Regions from separate parts of the Pantoea trifolii genome, predicted to be linked through region 1. Evidence: predicted binding sites of a transcription regulator. Region 1 holds the regulator's gene; each other region holds the start of a gene.
The links. The regulator Fur, encoded in region 1, represses iron uptake genes when iron is present. The targets are predictions, from matches to a motif close to ATAATAATGAGAACNACTATCAA.

Region 1 (6,017 bases):
TGGTACAAATCACCCGTTATAGTTTTTGAGGATTTTGAGATGAGTGAGGCTGAAGCCCGCCCAACGAACTTTATTCGTCAGATCATCGACGAAGATTTGGCGAGCGGTAAGCACAACAGTGTGCATACCCGTTTCCCGCCTGAGCCCAATGGTTATCTGCATATTGGCCATGCGAAATCTATCTGCCTGAACTTTGGTATCGCGCAAGACTACCAAGGTCAGTGCAATCTGCGTTTCGACGACACTAACCCAGTAAAAGAAGATCTGGAGTTTGTTGAATCCATTAAGCGTGATGTGCAATGGCTGGGCTTTGAGTGGAGCGGCAACATTCGTTACTCCTCAGACTACTTCGACCAACTGTTCAACTATGCGGTTGAGCTGATCAACAAAGGCCTGGCCTATGTTGATGAACTGTCAGCAGATGAGATCCGTGAATATCGCGGTTCCCTGACGGCACCGGGCAAAAACAGTCCGTATCGCGATCGCAGCGTGGAAGAGAACCTAGCGCTGTTCCAGAAGATGCGCGATGGCGGTTTCGAAGAGGGAAAAGCCTGTCTGCGTGCCAAAATCGACATGGCGTCCAGTTTCATCGTGATGCGTGATCCAGTGCTGTATCGCATTAAGTTTGCCGATCACCATCAGACTGGCAGCAAGTGGTGCATCTATCCGATGTACGACTTCACCCATTGCATTTCGGATGCGATTGAAGGCATTACGCACTCACTCTGTACGCTGGAGTTCCAGGACAACCGTCGTCTGTACGATTGGGTGCTGGATAACATCACCATTCCGGTTCATCCACGGCAGTACGAATTTTCACGCCTGAATCTGGAATACGCGGTGATGTCGAAGCGTAAACTGACTCAGCTGGTGAGCGAGAAGGTTGTCGAAGGCTGGGACGATCCGCGCATGCTGACCGTATCTGGTCTGCGTCGTCGTGGTTACAGCGCCGCTTCCATCCGTGAATTCTGCCGCCGTATTGGTGTGACCAAACAGGACAATATCGTGGAGATGGCTTCACTGGAATCGTGCATTCGTGACGATCTTAATGAAAACGCACCGCGTGCGATGGCCGTAATGGATCCGCTTAAAGTGGTGATCGAGAACCTGCCTGCCGGTCACGAAGAGATCATCAGCATGCCGAATCATCCGAATAAACCGGAGATGGGCACGCGTGAAGTGCCATTCAGTCGTGAAGTGTGGATCGATCGCGCGGATTTCCGTGAAGAAGCCAACAAGCAGTACAAACGTCTGGTACTGGGCAAAGAAGTGCGTCTGCGTAATGCATACGTGATCCGTGCCGAGCGAGTAGCGAAGGATGATGAGGGCAATATCACTTGCATCTATTGTACCTGCGACGTTGATACGCTGAGCAAAGATCCGGCCGATGGCCGCAAAGTGAAAGGCGTTATCCATTGGGTTTCTGCGATTCACGCGCTGCCAGCGGAATTCCGCCTGTACGATCGTCTTTTCAGTGTGCCAAATCCGGGCGCGGCGGAGGATTTCCTCACCACCATCAACCCGAACTCACTGGAAATCAAACAGGGCTTCGTGGAGCCAGGTTTGCGTGCAGCCGATCCAATGGCGCCGTACCAGTTTGAACGTGAAGGCTATTTCTGTGCGGATAGCGTCTATTCACAGCCATCCAAACTGGTGTTTAACCGCACCGTTGGTTTACGTGATACCTGGGCAAAAATCGGCGATTAATATTTTTGTCGCAAGCACGATATGATCATGAAAGGGCGAGCAATCGCCCTTTTTTATTGTCTCGATTTAACCAGATACGACCTTTTATGCTGCTCCCTGCAATTAGCCATTAATTCCTTATTTGCGACTATTCTGACTTTAGCAAAATTAAACCATTTGCCAGTGTGAAAAACTTTTTTTCAGGTAGGCTATGCGCTCTCAGCCGTTGCTCTGCGGGTAATCAAAGGATAAAAAATGACAAGTCTCGCCCTGGAAGCCAAACATAGCGTGGTGGTTTTACATCAGCTTATCGAACGTATTTTTAATCAGGCAGAAGGCAGTGATGACAGCATTGATCTGTTCTTGTCGTACTTTCATCCCGACTTCAAAATGGTCACGCCACAGGGTAAACAGCTTGATCTTAATGAGATGGAAACACTGTTTCGCCAGTTGCAGGGACAGCGTGAAGGGATGCGAATTGCCACCAGTGAGCACGCCATCATTTCGCAGCAAAGTGAGGAAGTCACGATTCAGTATCGTGAATTGCAGATGATGAATGGCACCAATCAGAGCCGCATTTCTCTGGCGGTGCTGGATTGCAGCACCGCCATTCCGCGCTGGCGCTACTTGCAGGAAACGCTCGTTGCCTGATTTCAGATATAAAAAAACCGGCTTAAGCCGGTTTTTTTATACTGCATAGCACACTCAATTACTTATCGTGGAGCGTATCGTCTTCGCGGCAGTCTCCCAGAGCACAGTGACCATACAGGTACAGGCTGTGGTTGCTAAGCTTGATGCCGTGGCGAGTAGCAATTTCACGCTGACGCGTTTCGATTGATTCATCGCTGAATTCGATAACTTTGCCACAATCCAGGCAGATCAAATGATCGTGATGATGTTGCTGAGTCAGTTCGAAGACAGACTTACCGCCTTCAAAGTTATGACGGGTTACGATGCCCGCGTCGTCAAACTGGTTAAGAACGCGATAAACCGTTGCCAGACCAATCTCTTCGCCCATATCGATCAGGCGCTTATACAAATCTTCCGCACTGACGTGATGGGACTCGGGGCCGGGTCCCTGAAGCACTTCCAGAATTTTCAGTCTGGGTAGCGTGACTTTCAGGCCAGCCTTCTTCAATGCGGAGTTGTTGTCAGTCATGCGGATATTGTCCTGTTACTTTGCTAGTCACTTGCGGCGCAGGGGCCTTGAATGTTTAGGTCAACGCGCATTCTCATTTGCGTCTCATTATAGAACTCAAGCAGTGAAATGAAAACCAAGGCAACGTCCTTAATCACCAAAGGTTGTAAGGATAACGTCACTAATGTCTTCAGGACGCTTGGGTTTTGGATTCCATTTCACTCAGCCTCATTCTACTGCCAGAGGAATAAGCGGATGACCATTGCGGGTATTCTACAGATTTGCGGGGAAAAGTTAAAAAACCGTAGCTATTATTTTTATAGGAAATTCCGTTGCCCGATGTGAGGCAGCGCGCACATCGGGCAGAGCAGGGAATTAAGCTTCAATAATCTCTTTCAGCTGCAACTCGTCGAAGATCTGCTTCACCCATTTCTCAACACGTTCGTTGGTCAATTCTGGTTGACGATCTTCATCAATTGCCAGACCGAGGAAGTTTTTGTCATCGGCGAGGCCTTTAGAGGCTTCGAAGTGATAGCCTTCGGTTGGCCAGTGACCCACAATCACCGCACCGTTAGGCTCGATGATGTCACGGATGGTGCCCATCGCGTCACAGAAGTATTCGGCGTAATCCTCCTGATCGCCACAACCAAACAGCGCTACCAGCTTGCCATTGAAATCAATCTCTTCCAGCGTCGGGAAGAAATCATCCCAGTCGCACTGCGCTTCGCCGTAATACCAGGTTGGAATGCCCAGCAGCAGGATGTCGAACGCATCGAGATCTTCTTTGGTGCTCTTAGCAATGTCATGCACTTCGGCGACATCTTTACCCAGTTGTTTCTGGATCATCTTTGCAATGTTTTCAGTGTTGCCGGTATCGCTGCCGAAGAAAATGCCTACGATTGCCATGGGTTAGGTAACCTCTTGAATCCTGATTGTGAAAGTAAGTCAGTTGACTGCACAGTTATGCGAATAATAGCAGACCGGTAAAAAGTGCGGAACTTGTAAAGCCGTGACTTTGTGTTCCAGCGTGCGGTCTTCGCGCGTTAAGACAGTTTGAGCTGTGCCAGCAGCATTTGTTCAATCAATTCGCTGCGACTGATGTTTTGCTGATCGGCCAGCGTGCTGAGCGCGTCAACCGCCTCGCTCGACATCTTCAGCTCAACACGACGCAGCCCACGCACTTTATCGCGCTTGAGCTGGTTGCGTTTGTTGATGCGTAACTGTTCATCACGCGTCAGCGGGCTGGTTTTCGGGCGACCAGGACGCCGCTCGTCTGCGAAGAGATCAAGCGTCGTGCGGTCTGTCTGTTCTTTTGCCATGGTTTGTAAAACTGAGTGGGCGCGAACGGCGGAAAGGCGCTGCGCGATTAAAACATTATCGGCCCGACCACGGTGAAAAAATATCCGTGGCAAATTTTTAGCGCGACATCATACTCCAGCGCCTTCCCTGACGCCAACCCTAAAGCGCAAGCGGCAAGCTTTTGCTTTTACAGGTTAAAAAAACGCCGAACGGCGCGTAACACCGCATCGGGTTTCTCGGCGTGCACCCAATGTCCAGCGCCGCTGATCACATGTGCATGCGCCTGCGGGAACTGACGCAGCAGCGCATCGCGATGCTGATTATCCAGATAAGGCGAGTCGCCGCCGCGGATAAACAGTGCCGGATGCGGCCACGCAGGAATCTCTTCCCAGCCGGAAATGGTGCTGTAGTTATCCCACAGCACCGGCACATTAAAGCGCCATTCGCCCTCTGCGAAAGATTTGAGGATGAACTGGATCACGCCTTCTTCATCAATATGCTGACGCATTACTTCAGCGGCTTCGCTGCGGCGCGTGACGCCCGCGGCGCTCACGGCCCGAATAGCGGCAAAAATTTCGTCATGGCGGCGCGTTTGGTAATCAACGGGCGCGATATCGATCATCACCATTTTTTCGATACGTTCCGGCGCGATGGCACTGAGCGCCATGGCGATTTTGCCGCCCATCGAGTGTCCTATCACACCCGCGCGATCGATATGGTGCGCATCCAGCGTTTCGACGATGTCCTGCGCCATCACGTGATAATTCATCTCATCGCTGCGTGCCGACAAGCCGTGGTTGCGCACATCAACCTGCAGCGTCGGACGTGCGTCACGCACCCCACGCGCCAGCACGCCAAGGTTATCAAGGCTGCCAAAAAGACCATGGATCAATAGAATCGGTGTGGCGTCGGGGGCAGATTGTTCAGTTTGCAGACGGGCGTTCAAAATCATGGCTAAAGTTCTTACGGTTGTGACCTTGGCTTAGGTTATCATGGATTCACCTGTCCAGCAGTCAGGCCGGAAGGCATTAGGGCATATTCCGACTTTTGCCTGGAAACGTTGCCAACGCTATCGGCTGCCACGGATTTAACTTTATAATCCTTATGTTAGAACCCGCTCACGTTTTGCACGACTGGATTTTGCTAAGGCCGTTGCATTAATGCGTGGTTCTGTCATTTGCCAGAATCGTACGGAAAAAGATGAAAACGATTGAAGTTGACGAAGAACTCTACCGTTATATTGCCAGCCACACGCAGCACATTGGTGAAAGCGCCTCTGATATTTTGCGCCGCATGTTGAAGTTCACCGCTGGACAGGGCGCACCTGCTGCGCCTGCCGCTGGTGTATCAGTGAAAGAAGCGCAACCTGCCAGCCGCGAAGCGCGTCCTCAGGATCGCGTCCGTGCGGTACGTGAGCTGCTGCTCTCCGATGAATATGCCGAGCAGAATAAGGCGGTTAACCGCTTCATGTTGGTACTGTCAACGCTCTATCGTCTTGATCCGGCGGCGTTTGCTGAAGCGACTGCCTCGCTGCAGGGCCGTACCCGCGTCTACTTTGCGGGCGACGAGCACACGCTGCTGCAAAATGGCACCCATACCAAGCCGAAGCACGTTCCCGGCACGCCGTACTGGGTGATCACGAATACCAATACAGGTCGCAAATGCAGCATGGTGGAACACATCATGCTGGCTATGCAGTTCCCACAGGAACTGACAGAGAAAGTTCGCGGCACCATTTAACTGAAGCGTCAGGGAGAAGCGCCAATGGCCAATCACCCCCGTGCCGGGCAGCCTGCCCAGCAGAGCGATTTGATTAACGTTGCACAATTAACCTCGCAGTATTACGTCCTGAAGCCCGATGTGGCGAATCCGGATCATGCGGTGAAATTTGGCA
Region 2 (6,017 bases), on a different contig from region 1:
CTGCGTTGTCATGTTCGAGGTATCGATATTGGTCTCTGCATTTTGACGCGGTTTCTGGCGGCCATACTGCGTCCAGTTGATGTTGGCGCTGAGATCCTGCGTCGCCTGCCACTCCAGCTGCGAGTTGATGGTGAATTCCGGGATCACGGACAGCGGATTGCCGGTCTCCTTACTTTCGGAGCGGAACATGTAGGTAGCGTTGGAGCGCCATTCCAGCGTATCGGCAATTAAAGGAATGGTCAGATTACCTTCCAGGCCTTCCACAATTGCTTTTCCGCCGTTTTCCCAGCGCAATACGTTATAAACCGGGCGCGTGCTGGAATACACCGGCTCGGTGCCCGACACAATTTTGTTTTTGTAGTCATTGCGGAACCAGGTGATGCCCGCGACGTAGCCTTCGTTGCTGAATTCCAGACCAATCTCTTTGTTGACGCTGGTTTCGGCATCGAGATCGTCGTTACCCAGCAGATAACATTGGCTGAGACCAATCGGGCAGCCGTTGCCACGCGTCGAGAGCAGATAACCCGGCGTTGACTGATAGAGGTTCGGCGCTTTAAACACCCGCGCAATACCGGCTTTCAGGGTGAAGTAGTCGCCTAACCCTTGTGAAACGTTCAGGCTTGGGCTCCAGTTGGCACCAAACTGATCGTGATAATCAAAGCGCAGGCCTGGGATCACTTCGGTGGTATCGGTGGCAGCAATGTTGTCTTCGAAGAACAGAGAACTGATGGTAGCGCTGTTCTTACTGCTGCGCTGCGACGGATCGCCAGAGCTGCCTGGCAGATTGACGCCGCTCGCGTTGGACGCCAGCATTGATGCCGGATCGTTCAGCTCGTCGCGGTTCCACTCCGCGCCCAGCGTCACGGTTTGATCAACCAGCAGCTGCAACGGGAAGTTGATCTCTCCGCCCGCGCGATAGCTTTCCAAACGGCTGGTAGCGTACGTATCGCTGTTGATCATCCCTTCGGTACGACCAGCAGTGCCTTCCTGCAGACGCGTGTTATTGGTTTTCTCGTAGTTGAAGTTGAGCTTCGAGGTTCCCCAATCCCAGATTCCGTTGTGCGCAATGCCGTAGGTTTGGCGATACATGCGGTTCGTTTCATCGCCGTACAGCGATTCGACTAAACCGTCGGTGCTGGCGTTGCTGTTACTGTTTTGCGTATCACCGGCGTAAATGTTGCCCTGACGGCTGTAGCCGTAAGAGAAGTCGACAATTTGTAGCGGCGTGATTTTCCACGACAGCACGGTATTGATGTCTTTATTGCGCACGCCTTCACGGCCCGCCGCGTAAGAACCGTTTTCGGCGGTGTTGATATCGAACGCATCGGCATCGGTACGGTTAATATTGCCGTACAGACGCATGGTCAAGGCATCACCGGCCAGCGGGCCGCTGAGATTGAAGTTAGCGCGTCGCGTATCGCCTTCTTTATCGTTTTCCGGCTGGCTGGTGTAGAGCGACAGCGAGCCGTGCCAGTCATTGGTTGGACGCTTGGTAATGATATTCACCACGCCGCCTGCCGCGCCAGAACCGTAACGTGCAGCGGCTGGGCCACGAATCACTTCAATGCGCTCCACCATTTCCGCTGGCACCCAATTGGTATCGCCACGTGAATCACGCTCGCCGCGCCAGCTGTAACGCACTGAGTTACGTGAAGAAACCGGCACGCCGTCGATCATTATCAAGGTGTTTTCCGGGCCCATGCCACGGATATCAATTTGACGATTATTGCCGCGGCTGCCGCTGGCACCGTTACCGGTGAGGTTTACGCCGGGCATTTTGCGGATGATGTCGGAGAGATCGTTAACAGGGGGATTTTTCTTGATGTCTTCAGCCGTAATGGTGGACACGCCCGGTTGCTGTTTGAGCTCCTGCTCGGCGGTGACGATCATTGATTCATCGTCAGCCAGCTTTTCTGTGGTTTCAGCTGCAAAGGCTGGCGACGTTAGCATTCCCGCTAAAAAAAGCGCAATTGGACGCTTTTTGCCACGCATGGTTACATTCACTTAAGTTTTCTCCCTGTTAAGTTAACAATTGTAAGTAAATGCGCATGATAATGATAACGTTTCTCATTGTCTATTCAGCGAGACGGCAACAAGCCTGACAATACAAACCTTTACAAAGGATTTTCCGTTGCGGGGTACGCGTTGCGGGGAAGGGAACGCCTAAATTGCTTAGATGAATCCGTTATGAGTAAGAAGAAATGTATCGATGAATATTGGATAAGCAGGCTATTGATTCATTAGCAAATTCTGAATTCTGTTGAGTCTTGGATGCCAAACTGGTGCGGAAATCCCGCCTTGCAACCGTGCTTGCGGCTATTGCCATATTTCGGCAATAGATATGTTTTTTTCGCATTTGTGATTGTTATCTATCTTCCAGAGAATGTTCAGCGGGACGTTCTGAGGATGACAATTCCTTCCGCCACGCGCCTTTCGCGTGAGGTGAGTCAGGAGACAAAACCATCGCTACCTCAACGCCTTTTCCCTGTGGGGAAACTTTTTATAAATCAGGAGAAAGGTTCCAGTGAAATTCGCCAAAGGCATGACAATTCTTGCGCTCGCGCTGAGTGCACACACCGCGTTCGCCGCCGATGAATCCGTCCCAACTGACAGCTCAATCCACGTGCAGGCCGATCCCGCGCTGAAAAGTTTGCTGCCGGCGGATGTGGTGAAACGTGGCTACATTGTTGCCGGAACCAACCCCAACACGCCGCCAACCACCTTCTATAAAGAAGACAACAAAACCTTGGCCGGTCGTGAAATCGATATCATGAATGCCGTGGGCGAACGCTTGGGAATCCAGGTTCAGTGGCGCGACACCGGCGGATTCGACAACATCATTCCTGGCCTGAAAACCGGTCGTTACGATGTGGCGCTCTCCAACATCAATGCCACGCCAGCGCGTGCCAAAATCATCGACTTCGTCGGTTACTACGATGCCAGCCGCCTCGGCATTATCGCGCGTAAAGATGCCAACATCGCACCATTCAAAGAACTGGCTGACGTATGCGGTAAAGAAGTGGGTGCCGGTTCCGGTACCACGCAGGTCACGCGCCTTGAAGACGCCAGCAAAGCCTGTGAAGCGGCCGGTAAAAAGCCAATCAAAGTTTCAGTATTCCCGGATCGTCCAGCTGGTGTGCAGGCGGTGGTAAGCGGTCGCGTGCCGATGTTCCTTGGCCCGTATGAAGGCTTGCTGTGGCAGGTGAAAGTGATCAAACCGCTGACCATGAGCGGCGAAATCACCGTACACGATGCGCCAGTCTCCGTTGCGTTCCCGAAAGATTCTGCGCTGGAGCCCGCCGTACAAGCCGCGCTGAACTCGCTGATCAAAGATGGCAGCTATAACAAGATCCTCGACAACTGGGGCATCGGCTTTGGCGCTGTTAAAGAAGCCAAACGCAATCAGGAAATCTTTCAATGAGTGATTTTCACGACCACACCGGCGATTTGAAAATCGTCGGCAAACGTTACTACGGACGCTGGCTGAGTGCGCTGGTGGTGCTGTTGTGCGTGGTGGCGATGGCGAACTCGATGATTAACAATCCACGCTTCGAATGGAGCGTGATTGCGGAGAACTTTACCGGCGAATCGATCCTGCAAGGCGTATTAATGACGCTGCAGCTCACCGCAATCTCTGTGGTGCTGGGTTTTGCTTTTGGTACGGTGCTGGCCCTGATGCGCCTCTCCTCCAATCCGGTACTGGTGGGGGTGAGCTGGTTTTATACCTGGTTCTTCCGTGGTGTGCCGATGCTGGTGCAACTGTTCCTGTGGTACAACATCGCGGCGCTTTATCCCACCATCGCCTTGTCGATTCCGGGCCTCGGCGAAATCTGGAGCACGCAATCTAACGCGTTAGTCAGCCCATTCAGTGCGGCGGTGATCGCGCTGGTGATGCACCAATCCGCTTATGCCGCTGAAATTGTGCGTGCCGGTATCCAGAGCGTCGGCAACGGCCAACTGGAAGCCGCGCGTGCGCTTGGCTATCGCCCTTCACAGATTTTCCGTCACACCGTGCTACCGCAGGCGATGCGCGCCATCATGCCGCCAGCCGGCAACGAAATCATTGGTCAGCTGAAAACCACGGCGGTGGTGTCCGTGATCTCGCTGCAGGACGTACTGTTCTCGGCGCAGATTATTTACCAGCGCACCTATGAAGTGATTCCGCTGCTGCTGGTGGCAACCTTGTGGTATCTGCTGATGACCTCGGTGCTGTCAGTCGGTCAGTTCTATGTGGAACGCTATTTTGGGCGTGGCGTCACGCGCCGGGAAAAACGCAGTTTGCTGAAATCGCTGCCGGGTTTTTCAGCGGCGAAAGCAGAAAGGAGCGTCAGCAATGGGTGAGGCGATCGCATTACGTAAAGTCACCAAACGCTTCTCTGGCGTCACCATTCTGGATGAAGTGAACCTGGATATTCCTGCCGGTTCAGTCACGGTGATCCTTGGGCCATCCGGTTCCGGGAAATCCACGCTGCTGCGCTGCATTAACCATCTGGAAAAACTGGATGGCGGCACCATTCGCATCGGCGGCGAGATCATCGGCTACAAGCAGAAAGGCCAGGCGCTGCACGAGTTAAGCAGCAGTGAAGTTGCGCGTCAGCGTGCCGAAATCGGCATGGTGTTCCAGCAGTTCAACCTGTTCCCGCACCGCACCGTATTGCAGAACATTGTGGATGCGCCGATGCGCGTGAAGAAGCAGAGCCGTCAGCAGGCGACCAGCAAAGCGCTGTCGCTGCTGAAGCAAGTGGGTTTGTCAGGCCGCGAAGAAGAGTGGCCGCAGAATCTCTCCGGCGGACAGCAGCAGCGTGTGGCGATTGCCCGCGCGCTGGCGATGGATCCCGGCGTGATGCTGTTTGATGAACCGACGTCAGCGCTCGACCCCGAACTGGTTGGCGAAGTGCTGCAGGTGATTAAACAGCTGGCGCACTCTGGCATCACCATGGTGGTGGTCACCCACGAGATTGGTTTTGCGCGCGAGGTAGCCGACAACATTGTGTTTATGGAAAGCGGCAAAATCGTGGCGGCGGGGCCAACCCAGCAAGTGCTCGACGACCCGGAAAACGGGCGCGTAAGAAACTTTATTGCAACGGTGCTTTAGGCACCGTTTTTCTTTTTTGATGCCAGGAACAGTGATGACGCAAAAACCGGTAATGCACAGCGCCCATTGGGGCGCTTTTCATGCCCAGCAACAGGGCGATCGGCTCACCATCGAACCGTTTAAGGGCGATCCTGATCCCAGTCCGCTGCTGCAAAATTTCCGCACTGCATTAAACCATCCGGCGCGCGTTTCCCGTCCAATGGTGCGTCGTGGCTGGCTGGAGAACGGACCAGGCCCGGACGATCGTCGTGGCAACGATGAGTACGTCGCGGTGAGCTGGGATGACGCTTACGCGTTAGTAACGCGCGAACTGCAACGCGTCGGCGACACTTATGGCCCGGAAGGCATCTTCGGCGGCTCTTACGGATGGTCAAGCGCGGGGCGCTTCCACCACGCACAAAGTCAGGTGCATCGCTTCCTCAACACCACGCTCGGCGGCTACGTGCGCTCGGTTAACAGCTACAGCTCCGGCTCTGCGTCGGTGTTGCTGCCACATATCGTCGGCGACATGAATGAAATTGCCCGTCGCGGCGTCAGTTGGGAAGAGATCGCCCAGCACAGCGAAATCGTGCTGGCATTTGGCGGTTTAGCATTAAAAAACTCACAGGTCGCCAGCGGCGGCTTGAGCGAACACACCGAGCGCGGCTTTATGCAGCAGGCGGCGCAGCGTGGCACGCGCTTTATCTCGGTTAGCCCGCTGAAAAGCGATCTGCCTGAGGAAGCGCAGGGCGAATGGCTGGCGCTGCGACCGGGCACTGACGCGGCCTTCATCCTTGGCGTGTTATCGGTATTGATCGCAGAACAGCTGACCGACGAGGCTTTCCTCGCGCGCTACACCGTGGGCTGGCCAGAAATGGCGGCCTACATTCGTGGCGAAGAAGATGGCACGCCGCGCGATGCGGCGTGGGCAGCAGAAATTTGC
Region 3 (6,017 bases), 460 kb from region 1:
AACGCGTGATTAAACTCAGCGACGGTACGCTGCTTAACCGTTACTGGGACGATCGTGATGCGCCGCGTACCGAATCCTGGCTTGATGACGTTAACACCGCGAATAAAGCGCCGGAGCGTAATAAGCAGCAGGTTTATCGCGATTTGCGTGCAGGCGCGGCATCAGGCTGGGATTTCAGTTCGCGCTGGTTCACTGATGCGCACAATCTGGCGTCGATTCGTACCACGCAACTGGCGCCGGTCGATCTCAACAGCCTGATTTTCCACCTCGAACAGACATTGTCTAAAGCGTCCAAACTGGATAAGCAGGATGACAAAGCCAAACAGTTCGCGGCGGATGCCGAAAAACGTCAGGCGGCGATCAATCGCTATCTTTGGGATGACAAAAAAGGCTGGTACGCCGATTACGATTTCCAGAAGAAGCAGGTTCATTCGCAGCTGACCGCCGCCACGCTGTTCCCGCTCTATATGCAGGTGGCTAGCGATAAGCAAGCTGAGCGCACCGCTTCCGCTGTTGAAAAACAGCTACTGAAACCGGGCGGTCTGGTGACCACCACGGTGAATAACGGCCAGCAATGGGATGCGCCAAACGGCTGGGCGCCGCTGCAATGGGTGGCGGTGGAAGGTCTTGAGCATTACAAACAGCCGAAACTGGCGCAGCAGATTGGTCAGCGCTTCCTGCAGAACGTGCAGGCCACCTACGACAAGGAGCATAAGCTGGTCGAGAAATATGTGGTTGAAGGCGCGCAGTTGGGTGGCGGTGGCGGTGGCGAATATCCGCTGCAGGATGGCTTCGGCTGGACCAACGGCGTGACGCTGAAGCTGCTGGATAAGTACTGTCCGAAAGACAAAACCTGTAATAACGCCGGCGATATCCCGAATATGCCGGTTTTGAGTAGCGCGAAGTAACGTTTTTCCTGGTCAATACGTAGCCGTCGCAGGGTCGCCATTTATGGCGACCATTAACCGATGCGCGCATTAATGCGCACCCTACAGCCTCATATCGAATTTCGTCCTGCCTGTGCATTTTCCTCACACCCCATTTACAACAACCTCACATCTTGAAACATCCGCCACAAAAGATAATAATTCTCAATCTAATATCGATAGCTATTCCCATTAAAATATCAGGAACCTCTCATGACCTCGCTGTTTACCCTTAACCGTGGCCGCGTTTTGTGCACGCTTGCGCTGGCTTTACCCGCTGCAAGCTTCGCCGAAGAGTCGCTCGTCGTCACGGCGCAACCGCAAGAGAGCGCCACCTCGCCGACGCAGGGCTATCTCGCCACGCGCAGCAGCGGCGCCAGCAAAAGCGATCAACCGCTGATTACCACGCCGCAGTCAATCTCGGTAGTGACACGTCAGCAGATGGAAGATCAGGGCGCGCAGGATCTCAACCAGGCGCTGGGTTACACGCCAGGGGTGTTCACCAACTTCGGCGGGGCCGCCACGCGTTACGACACCATCGCGCTGCGTGGTTTCCACGGCGGCGATGTCGACAACACCTTCCTCGATGGCCTGCGCGTGATGAGTGACGGCGGCAGCTTCAACATCCTGCAGGTGGACAACTGGTTCCTTGATCGCATTGATGTGATCAAAGGTCCCTCCTCCGCGCTTTACGGCCAAACGGTGCCGGGCGGATTAGTGAACATGGTGAGCAAGCGTCCGCAGTTTGCCGAAGAGGGCCACTTCCGCCTGTCGAGCGGCACCAACGCCACCAACAGCGCTGCCTTTGATTACTCCAACGCCATCAACGATCAGTGGGCATTTCGCTTAACCGGCATCACGCGCAACAGTGATACGCAGTACGATCACACCCGCGAAGAGAAATATGCGATTTCGCCACAGCTGATGTGGCAGCCAAGTGAAGATACCAACTTAGTGCTGCGCGCCTACCTGCAGAAAGATCCCTCAGGCGGCTATCACGGTTCGGTACCGGCGGAAGGCACGCTTTACAGCCATAACGGCCGCAAGTTGAGCGACAGTTTCTACGAAGGCGACAGTTCGCTCGATCAGTTCAAACGTCGCGAGCAGATTTACAGCTATGACTTCTCACATCGCTTCAACGAAGTCTGGTCGGTGTACTCCACCGGCAGTTACAGCCACTCGAATACCGATCTCGATCAGGTTTATCAGATTGGCTGGAACGCAACGAATCCTGACCTGCTGAACCGCTACTACTCCGGCGAGCGTTCATCACTGAGCGCATGGGCGAATGACAACCGCTTGCAGGCCGATTTTGCTACCGGCGCGGTGCAGCATCGCGTGACGCTGGGCGCGGAATACCATCGCTATAAAAATGACATCACCAAAGCCAGCGGTGCCGCCAGCGCGCTGAATGCGTGGAGCGGCGAAGAAGTGGGCATCATGCCGGACTTCGACTGGACATCGCAGACGCGCCGCTACTATCAAACCGGTTTATATCTGCAGGATGAGTTGCAGCTTGATCGCTGGCATCTGGATTTGTCGGGACGTTATGACCGCATTGTGTCGGAAAACGGCACCAGCCGTCGTCAGGACGATCACATCAGCGGCCGCGCCGCGCTGCTGTATGCCTTCGAGAACGGCATCTCGCCTTATGTCAGCTGGAGCCAGGCAATAACGCCGGCTTCCTTGACCGATCCTTTCGGCAATCAGCTAAAACCGACCACCTCAGAGCAGTATGAAGCGGGCGTGAAATATCAGCCGCTGGGCACGCGCGATATGTACTCAATCGCGCTGTACGATTTGACCCAGGACGATGTCGCCAACCGTAACGTGCTGGACGGCACTTACACGCCGTCGGGTAAAGTGCATTCGCAGGGCATTGAACTTGAGGCGCGTAATCAGCTGACGTCGCGTTTTAGCACCATCGCCGGCTACACGCTGAATCATCTGCGCTTTAAAGATTCGGTGGACGGTAACGATGGCCATACGCCATATGTCACGCCGAATAGCATGGCATCGTTGTGGGGACATTATCAGTTTGACTACGGCTTGAGCGCTGGCGCCGGTGTGCGCTATATCGGCAAACAGTGGGCGGATAACGAGAACACCACACGTCTGCCATCCGTGACGCTGTTTGATGCGTCGGTTCGCGCCGATCTTGGCGCATGGAACTCACAGCTGAAAGGCGCCTGGCTGCAGGTGAATGCCAACAACCTGACCGATAAGACGTATCTGGCCGCCTGTTACGGCACCGGTTACTGCTATCGCGGTGCCGAGCGTACGGTCATGGCTACGGTGGGCTACGACTTTTAATCAGGCATAAAAAAATCCGCCATCCTTTTACGGGATGGCGGATTTCATCAAATCGCTATGCTGTTAACTTCGTACTTTACGGTAAATCCACAGCACCACAATGGCACCGATCACGGCCACCACGAAGCTACCGAAGTTGAAACCGTCAACTTTACCGAAACCAAACAGGGTACTGATCCAGCCACCGACAACCGCACCTACCACACCCAGAACCACGGTGATGATAAAGCCGCCGCCATCTTTACCCGGCATAATCCACTTCGCGATAATCCCGGCAATCAGACCAAAAATAATCCATGAAAGAATACCCATGTACTGCTCCTTACGTTATTAATCAATGTGTTCACCGCCTCTAGTATAGACGGGATTTTATGATCTGCCTCGCAACTTGCCGCAGTAAATAATCGTTAGCTAACTAAAGGTTAGCGCAGCCACGCCGATAACTGACGAACAGCATTGTCAGTCGTGAATAACAATCGGATAAGTGGAGCAGGACGTGGGAGAAGCCGATAAAGAACAATACCTCAAGCGAGGCACGTTAGCGGTTTTGGGCGTGATGAAGGATCTGTTGCGTTCTCAAACCCCGTTGATGGTGAATTTTTCGCGCGGTCAGTTTATCAGCCGCATGCTGTCAGCCGATGAAGATCAGGTGATCTTTGACCTTGGCAGCAATGCGCTGGATAACGATTTAGCGCTGCAAAGTGGTGAAGTGAATATCTTTGCCGAAACGCACGGTGCCAAAGTCGAATGTAGCTTAATCGGTTTACAGCGTATCGAATTTGAAGGCTTGCCCGCTTTTGCTGCGTCGCTACCCGAACTGGTGTGGCAGATTCAACGCCGTGAGTTCTTCCGCGTCAATGCGCCGCTGGAGCCGGTTTTTTATTGCCACAGCCAGTGGCCGGATGGCAGCACTGCGCGCTTCCGCCTGCAGGACCTGTCATTGGGTGGCGTGGGCGTGCTGCTGGACGAAGCGCTGCCAGAAGGCCTTAATCGCGGCGATACCTTTAAAAAGCTGCGCGTGGATTTGGCTGAATACGGTCACTTCGAGGTGACAGCACAGCTGCTGCACATTGGTGAACGCACCGTAGTGACCAGCAAGAATGAAACCCGCGCCACTCCGCGCCTCAGCTTCCGCTTTACCGCCATCGAGCCGATTCAGGAACGCCAGCTGCAGCAGGTGATTTTTGCGCTGGAACGTCTGGCGCGTGATAAAGCCAACCGTTTCCAGTAAGTCCATCATTCGTAGGGTCGCCATTCATGGCGACCACTCCCCCCAGATTTGCACAAAACCGCACCCATCAATGCGGCTGATAACGGCAACGCGCCACCGCATCCAGCCAGCCGTGATAATTCTCCTGCATGCTTTTCGCCTGATCTTCACGCGGCGTGATCACGCTGCCGCCCTGTAACGCCTGCATCTCACTGCCCTGCTGCCACCAGCCTAAGCTGCGGCCCGCTAATAGCGCGGCGCCCAGCGCTGAAACTTCGGGCGTCGGTACGCGTTTCAGTGGCCGCTGCAACACATCGGCCTGCATCTGCATCAACCAGCCGTTTTCCGTGGCGCTGCCATCCACGCACAGCGCAGGAAGTTGTACGCCGCTGGCCTGCTCCATGGCGAAAAACACATCGGCGATCTGGAAAGTGATCGATTCCAACGCCACGCGCGCCAGCACTTCCGGCGTTGCCGCATCGGTCAAACCACACACCATGCCGCGCGCTTTCAAGTCCCACCAGGGCGCGCCGAGGCCAGAGAGCGCCGGTACAAAATAGATGCCCTGATTGTGTTCGCTGCGCTGCGCCAGCGCGGTGAGTTCTCGTGGATCCTTGATGCCCAGCATGCGGCCCAGCCACGCCGCGCCGGAACCGGTGTGGGTAATGTTGCCTTCAAAGGCATAGCGCAACGTGCCGTCGTGCCACGCCACCGTGGTGCTAAGGCCATTTTCCGTCAGTAGCGGCGTTGCCATCGACATCATCAGTGACGAACCGGTGCCGTACGTGGCTTTGACCACCTCTTCGCTGCCACTGCGCTGCGCTTGCAGCGCGGCGTGCGAATCGCCGATGCGCGACAAAATCGGTGTGCCGGGCGCTAAACCGGGCATATCGTTACGTGTCACCACACCTTGCGCGCTGGCCGAGGGCACAATCTGCGGCAGCGCCGCGCGGGGAATATGGAACAGCGCCAGCAGTTCATCATCCCAGTCGCCGCTGTGCAGGTTGTAAAGCTGGGTGCGCGCCGCATTGGCATGATCGGTGACAAAGCTTTCGCCGCCGCTCAGTTGCCAGCTCAGCCAGCTGTCCACGGTGCCGATACAGAGTTCACCGGCTTGCGCGCGAGAAAATCCGTTCGGTAGCGCGGCCAGCATGCCGGTGAGCTTACCGGCTGGAAACATCGGATCAACCGCCAATCCGGTAAGCCCGGTGATGCGCGGCGCTTTACCCGCCACACGCAAATCGCGGCAAAACGCCTCCGAGCGGCGATCCTGCCAGCTAACCAGCGGCGTCAGCGGCTGACCGTTATGGCGCTGCCAGATCAGCACCGATTCGCGCTGGTTGCTGATCGCCACGGCCGCAACTTGCGCACCCGCACACTGCGCCAGACAATCGCTCACCGCTTGTTTCACCGCCTGCCAAATCGCCAGTGGATCCTGCTCCGCCAGGCCCGGCTGCGGATGCTCCAGCGTCAACGGCTGGCTGCCGCGCGCCACCACCTTCCCGGCACGATCGACCGCTATCGCTTTTGCGTTGGTGGTGCCTTCATCAATTGCCAGTATCACCGAA
Region 4 (6,017 bases), 690 kb from region 1:
CAGCGGCAACGCACCTTTGACACCGCCGCCGAGACGACGGGCAATCTGCGGCGCCAGTAGCGCGACAAACGAAATCGGCCCGACCAGCGCGGTGGACGCCGCCGTGAGCACTACGCCAATCAGCATCAGCCACATGCGGCTGCGCTCCACCGGTACGCCGAGCGCGCAGGCGGTGTCGTCACCCATCTCCAGCAACCGCATCCGCCGCGCCAGCAGCGCCATTAGCAGTAACGCCAGCAGCAGCACCGCAATCACCGGCGGCGTTTTCGCCCAGGTAATGCCGTTAAGCGATCCGGCGCTCCACAAGCCCGCACTCAACGCCGACTCCAGCGAGGCGCTGATAATCAGCCATGAATTCAACGCCATCAGCAGCGCTCGCACGCTGATGCCGACGATAATCAGGCGGAAGGTTTCCACGCCGTTGCGCCAGGCAAACAGATAGACCAGCGCCGCCGTGGCAATGCCGCCAATTAACGCTGCGCCGGTCATCGCCGTGACGCTTTGATTGAACAGCACCAGCGCCACCAGCACGCCGCTGTATGCGCCGGTGTTGAAACCGAGAATATCCGGGCTGCCGAGCGGATTACGCAGCAGAGACTGGAAAATCGCGCCGCTGATGCCTAACGCGGCACCAATCAACAGCGCCATTAGCACGCGCGGCAAACGCCACTCCAGCACGATCAGTTTGACGTTACTGGCGCCCTGCCCAAGCAGAATTTGCCAGATCTGTTCACCGCTGATCTGCAATGCGCCGCGCGTCATCGCCAGATAAGCCAGCAGAGCGCAGGCGCACAGCAGCCAAAGCGTATGAAGCCAGACACGACGCGTCATAGTGCACCCCGGCCCAATTTACGGCGCACCAGTACAATCAGCATCGGCGCACCGAGCATCGCCGTAACGATGGAAACCCGCAGCTCGCCCGCCACCAGCAGGCGGCCAAGGATATCGGCGGCGAGTAGCAGAATCGGCGTGATCAGCGCGGTGGCGGGCAGCATCCAGCGGTGATCGTTGCCCACCAGCCAGCGAGCAAAGTGCGGTGTCATCAAACCAACAAACGCAATTGGGCCTACCGCCGCCGTGGCTGCGCCGCACAGCAGCGCAATCGCCAGCAGGCCAAGCAGTTGGGTGCGCGCCACCCGCGTACCGAGCGCGGTCGCCATGTCGCCGCCCATACTCAAACTGTTCAGCGCCTGCGACAGCGCAATGGCCACCATGCTGCCGATCAGCACCGCCGGAAACAGCGTGCGCAGCGTGGAGAAGGTGCGAATATCCAGCGAGCCGCTGTGCCAGAAGCGCAGATGATCGTAGATGTCAGGATTAAGCAGCGACAGGCCAGAAGTTAATCCATCCAGCACCGCGCCCAGCGCTACGCCGGCCAGCGTCAGACGCACCGGATTAACGCGCCCGCCGCCAATCGCGCCGGTCATCGCTACCAGCACTGAAGCCAGCAGCGCGCCGCCAAAGGCGAAGCCGAGCCAATCCACCGGCGAGTCCGCACCGAACAGCGCAATGCCAATCACCACCGCGAAACCGGCTCCGGCGTTAACGCCAAGGATGCCGGGATCGGCCAGCGGATTGCGCGTCAGGCTCTGCATTAACGCACCGGCGAGACCCAGCGCCACGCCCGCCAGCAAACCGGCCAGCGTACGCGGCAGGCGCGCGTCACGCACAATGACGCACTCCGCGCTGTTACAGGAGGTGGTAAGCGAATGATAAACATCGGGAAGCGGTATCGATTTTGCCCCCAGCATTAAGCTGAGCGCGATGAGGAGCAAGAGCAGAATCCCTGAGCCTGCTAATGCACGAATCTGGCGCATAGCGTTCTAAACCTTCACTGTTCAACGTCGTCGCATGCGCGATGTAACTTGATAATGGTTATCGTTATTACTCGCGTTTAGCTATGTTACCATGACTCGCCTCGCGGACGATGAGGAAAATTGGTGCAATAAGGCGAACACATGAACAAATCTTCCCACTTTATCGATCTCTCGCTGCTGAAAACCCATCCGGCTTTTCGCGCGGTGTTTATCGCGCGTTTTATCTCGATTGTCGCACTCGGCATGCTCGCCGTGGCGGTGCCGGTGCAGATTCAGCACCTGACAAATTCACCGCTGCTGGTGGGATTGGCGGTGACGCTGGCCGCTGCGGGCATGTTTATCGGCCTGCTCACCGGCGGCGTATTGGCGGATCGCCATGAACGCAAAAAGCTGATTCTGTTTGCCCGATCCACCTGCGGCTTAGGTTTTATCGCGCTGGCCACCAACGCCGCGCTGCCAGAACCCTCTTTGATCGCGGTTTATCTGCTCGGTTTCTGGGATGGCTTTTTCGGCGCGATTGGCGTGACCGCGCTGCTGGCGGCGACGCCCGCGCTGGTCGGCAGGGAAAACATTATGCAGGCGGGCGCGATCACCATGTTGACGGTGCGCTTCGGCTCGATTTTATCGCCAGCGATTGCCGGTCTGGTGATTGCGCATGGCGGCATAACCTGGAACTACGCCCTCGCCGCCTTCGGCACTTTGCTTACCGTGTTAACGCTGCTGAAATTGCCGACGTTGCCGCCTCCGCCGCAGCCGCGTGAACATCCGCTGAAATCCCTCGCCGCTGGCGTGCAGTTTCTTTTCGCCAGCCCGATTGTCGGCATGGTGGCGCTGATTGGCGCATTAGTGACGCTGGCCAGCGCGGTGCGCGTGCTCTATCCATCCCTCGCGCCGCATTGGTCAGTAAGCGCGGACCAGCTTGGCCTGATGTACGCTGCCGTGCCGCTTGGTGCGGCTATCGGCGCATTCACCAGCGGTAGACTGAAACACGCCGCGCGTCCCGGACAGCTGGTGCTCGGCAGCGCGATTGCGGCGTTTATCGCGCTGGGTTTGTTTAGCCTGATGCCGAATCTGCCGCTGGCACTCGCCTGTTTAGTCGCCTTCGGCTACTTCAGCGCCATCAACAGTCTGGTGCAGTACGCGATGATTCAGGCATTAACGCCGGATCATCTGTTAGGCCGTATCAACGGCTTGTGGACCGCGCAGAACGTGACCGGCGATGCGATTGGTGCGGCGGTGATTGGCGCAATGGGTTCATGGCTGCTGCCACCGCAGGCCGCCGCCGTGTTTGGCTTTGCGGCGGCGCTACTGGGCATAGCGATGTGGTTGGTGATGGGCCGTTTACGTCGTTACCATCCGCCAGCACCGGAGCTGGCGGAACAGGCATCATGATTTAACGAACAGCTTTTCCAGACGCGCTAGCAGATTGCTGGCGCTGTAGTAATCGAGACGGAAAGAATCGACGCCCAGCTCGTACACCTGTTTGTTCTGCACGGCAGCGTTTTGCGCAAGGAACGGATTGCCTAACACCGATTGCGTGGTTTTATCGTCAGCGGCAAACAGCAGGAAGGTTTTACCGTTCAGCCCGCTGGCAACGTTTTCACCCGACAGTTGAATGATGTCTTTGCGCTGCCCCATGCTGTGGCCCTGCTCAACCGTCGCCGGTGGCGTTGCCAGGGTGAAGCCAAGTTGTTCCAGCAGCTTGCCCTGCGCCGAGGCTGTGGTCCACAGATTGACCGCGCGCCCGCCACCGTTCCACACCATGGCGGAAACCGGTTGCGGTGGCAGCGTGATGGCTTTTTTCAGTGCCGCTTCGCGATCGTCGAAAGCTTTAATGCGCTGCGCCGCCTGCGCTTCGTGACCTGAAGCCTGGCCTAACAGCGTCACAACATCCTGCCAGCTTTTGTCGTCGTAATTGACCACCAGCGTCGGTGCAATAGCCGAGAACTGTTCGGCGAGTTTAATAGCAGAATCGTTGCCGGTAGCGCTGACGATGATCAGATCCGGCGCTTGCGCAGCAACCGCTTCGGCATTGGGTTCACCGATGTACAGACGTTGCAGATGCTGCTTTTTAGCAACATCGCTCCACTGACGGAAGAAACCCTGATCGTCGGCAAGACGACTGTTTGGTGCGGTTGCGCCGGACGCGATGACCGGTGCATCAATGGCCAGCAGCGAGCCGGTCAGCGTGACGCTGGTCGAGACAATGCGCTGCGGCGCGTGATCAAGAGTGATTGACCCGTTGGCGCCCTGCACGGTGCGCGGCCAACCTTGTTCAGCGTGGGCGATGCTGGTGAAAATCTGGAAAACACATATAAGGGCTGCAATGCCCCAAAAACCGCATTTATTCATAAGTTTTGGTCCACTTTTTAGCATATTGCCCTGCTTAGCGTCAGCGCCTGATTACGTTTAAACGCAGCTGAAATCCCGCGAATGGATTGACACCTTTGCCCAATCGACGTAGGTTACAGGCCCATAATAAAAATGATAATCATTCTTAATAATCTTATCATTTATAGGTGAAAATTATGGTGGAATCTTCCACGTTTGAAAATGCCTGGCTGAAGGATTATTCCGCGCTAAGCCGTGGTTTCCTCTTTACCTCGCCGTGGCGTAGTTTGGCAACGCAAGGATGCTATACCACCATTACCGCGCCGGTAGCAGACGCCGCGTCGCTGGACGGTGATTTCCAACAACAGCTGCGTCAGCATTTTGCCGCGGCAAAAAAACAGGGCATCGACAATCCGATTCTGGTCGGCGCGATCCCGTTTGACGTCAGCCAACCGGCTGCGCTGTTTATTCCTGAAACCTATCAGACGTTTAACCGCGCCGACCTGCAAAGCGCGCTGCCGCAAAACGTCAGCGATCTGCCGCAGGTGCGTCGTCGCGCAGCGATACCGGACCACGACGTATTTACCACCATGGTGGCCGATTCGGTGGCGGCCACGCAGCGCGGCGATCTGGATAAAGTGGTGCTGTCGCGTCTGATGGATATCGTCACCGAACAGCCGGTTGATACCGCCGCACTGATGCAGCGCGTGATTGCGCAGAACCCCAACAGCTACCATTTCCATCTGCCGCTGCCGCAAGGCGGTGCGCTGATTGGCGCCAGTCCGGAGCTGATGCTGCGCAAACAGGGGCGCGATTTTAGCTCTTGCCCGCTGGCGGGCTCGGCGCGGCGTAATCACGACGATGCTCAACAGGATCGTGCAGCAGGCGATACGCTGATGGACTCCGGTAAAGATCGTCACGAGCACAAACTGGTGACCGATGCGATGCGCGACACCCTGCAGCCGCGCAGCCGTTTGCTGTCGGTGCCAACTATTCCATCGCTGATCACCACCGCCACGCTGTGGCATCTCGCCACGCAAATTGACGGTGAAGTGCAGGATGAGCGCGAAAATGCGCTGTCGCTGGCCTGCCTGCTGCATCCAACGCCAGCACTGAGCGGCTTCCCGCATCAGCGCGCGCAGCAGCTCATTCAGCAGCTGGAACCTTTTGATCGTCAACTGTTTGGCGGCATCGTCGGCTGGTGCGATAGCGAAGGCAATGGCGAATGGGTGGTCACCATCCGCTGCGGCACCGTGCAGGGTACGCGCGTACGCCTGTTTGCTGGCGCGGGCATTGTCGCCGACTCCCAACCCGAATCAGAGTGGCGTGAAACCGGCGTGAAGCTGGACACCATGTTGCGCGCCTTTGGACTGCAATAAAGGAAAGAGCATGAGCATTCCCTATACTCGCTGGCCGGACGATCTGGCTGCGCGCTACCGTGAAAAAGGTTACTGGCTGGATGTGCCGATGACCGACATTCTGGTGCGTCATCAGCACAATGATGCCATCGCGGTGATTGATGGCGATCGTCAGATCAGCTATCGCGAAATGGATGTGCTGAGCAGCAATCTGGCCGCCGCGCTGCAGCGTCGTGGCCTCCAAAACGGCGATACGGCGCTGGTGCAGCTTGGCAACGTGGCTGATTTTTATGTCACGGTATTTGCGCTGTTTAAGCTCGGCGTGGCGTCGGTATTTGCGCTGTTCAGCCATCAGCGTACCGAGCTGAGCGCCTATGCGGCGCAGATCGAACCTAAGCTGCTGATTGCCGATCGCACTCACGCGCTGTTTGCTGACGATAGCTTTATCAGCACGCTATGCGATGCGCAGCCTTCTCTGCAGCAGGTGATTCTGCGCAATGACAACCAGCCG

Region 2: NQH49_RS21985 (TonB-dependent siderophore receptor) is a predicted target of Fur. The motif match lies at 2,049-2,071, and genes of this name have one in related genera.
Region 3: NQH49_RS07990 (TonB-dependent siderophore receptor) is a predicted target of Fur. The motif match lies at 1,103-1,125, and genes of this name have one in related genera.
Region 4: NQH49_RS02505 (isochorismate synthase) is a predicted target of Fur. The motif match lies at 4,296-4,318, and genes of this name have one in related genera.

What each region holds. Positions count from the first base shown of each region.
Region 1 is NZ_JANIET010000001.1:1,250,135-1,256,151, forward strand. Features, by position in the region: gene glnS (glutamine--tRNA ligase) at 40-1,707, shown strand; gene NQH49_RS05745 (hypothetical protein) at 1,942-2,337, shown strand; gene fur (ferric iron uptake transcriptional regulator) at 2,396-2,845, opposite strand; gene fldA (flavodoxin FldA) at 3,200-3,730, opposite strand; gene ybfE (LexA regulated protein) at 3,868-4,143, opposite strand; gene ybfF (esterase) at 4,311-5,075, opposite strand; gene seqA (replication initiation negative regulator SeqA) at 5,324-5,863, shown strand; gene pgm (phosphoglucomutase (alpha-D-glucose-1,6-bisphosphate-dependent)) at 5,888-6,017, shown strand, end outside.
Region 2 is NZ_JANIET010000002.1:545,214-551,230, reverse strand. Features, by position in the region: gene NQH49_RS21985 (TonB-dependent siderophore receptor) at 1-1,992, opposite strand, end outside; gene NQH49_RS21980 (ABC transporter substrate-binding protein) at 2,525-3,421, shown strand; gene NQH49_RS21975 (amino acid ABC transporter permease) at 3,418-4,341, shown strand; gene NQH49_RS21970 (amino acid ABC transporter ATP-binding protein) at 4,334-5,095, shown strand; gene NQH49_RS21965 (molybdopterin-dependent oxidoreductase) at 5,130-6,017, shown strand, end outside.
Region 3 is NZ_JANIET010000001.1:1,713,237-1,719,253, reverse strand. Features, by position in the region: gene treA (alpha,alpha-trehalase TreA) at 1-908, shown strand, start outside; gene NQH49_RS07990 (TonB-dependent siderophore receptor) at 1,140-3,239, shown strand; gene NQH49_RS07985 (GlsB/YeaQ/YmgE family stress response membrane protein) at 3,303-3,551, opposite strand; gene NQH49_RS07980 (flagellar brake protein) at 3,736-4,470, shown strand; gene NQH49_RS07975 (FGGY family carbohydrate kinase) at 4,538-6,017, opposite strand, start outside.
Region 4 is NZ_JANIET010000001.1:563,307-569,323, reverse strand. Features, by position in the region: gene fepG (iron-enterobactin ABC transporter permease) at 1-831, opposite strand, end outside; gene fepD (Fe(3+)-siderophore ABC transporter permease) at 828-1,817, opposite strand; gene entS (enterobactin transporter EntS) at 1,959-3,209, shown strand; gene fepB (Fe2+-enterobactin ABC transporter substrate-binding protein) at 3,204-4,169, opposite strand; gene NQH49_RS02505 (isochorismate synthase) at 4,346-5,527, shown strand; gene NQH49_RS02500 ((2,3-dihydroxybenzoyl)adenylate synthase) at 5,538-6,017, shown strand, end outside.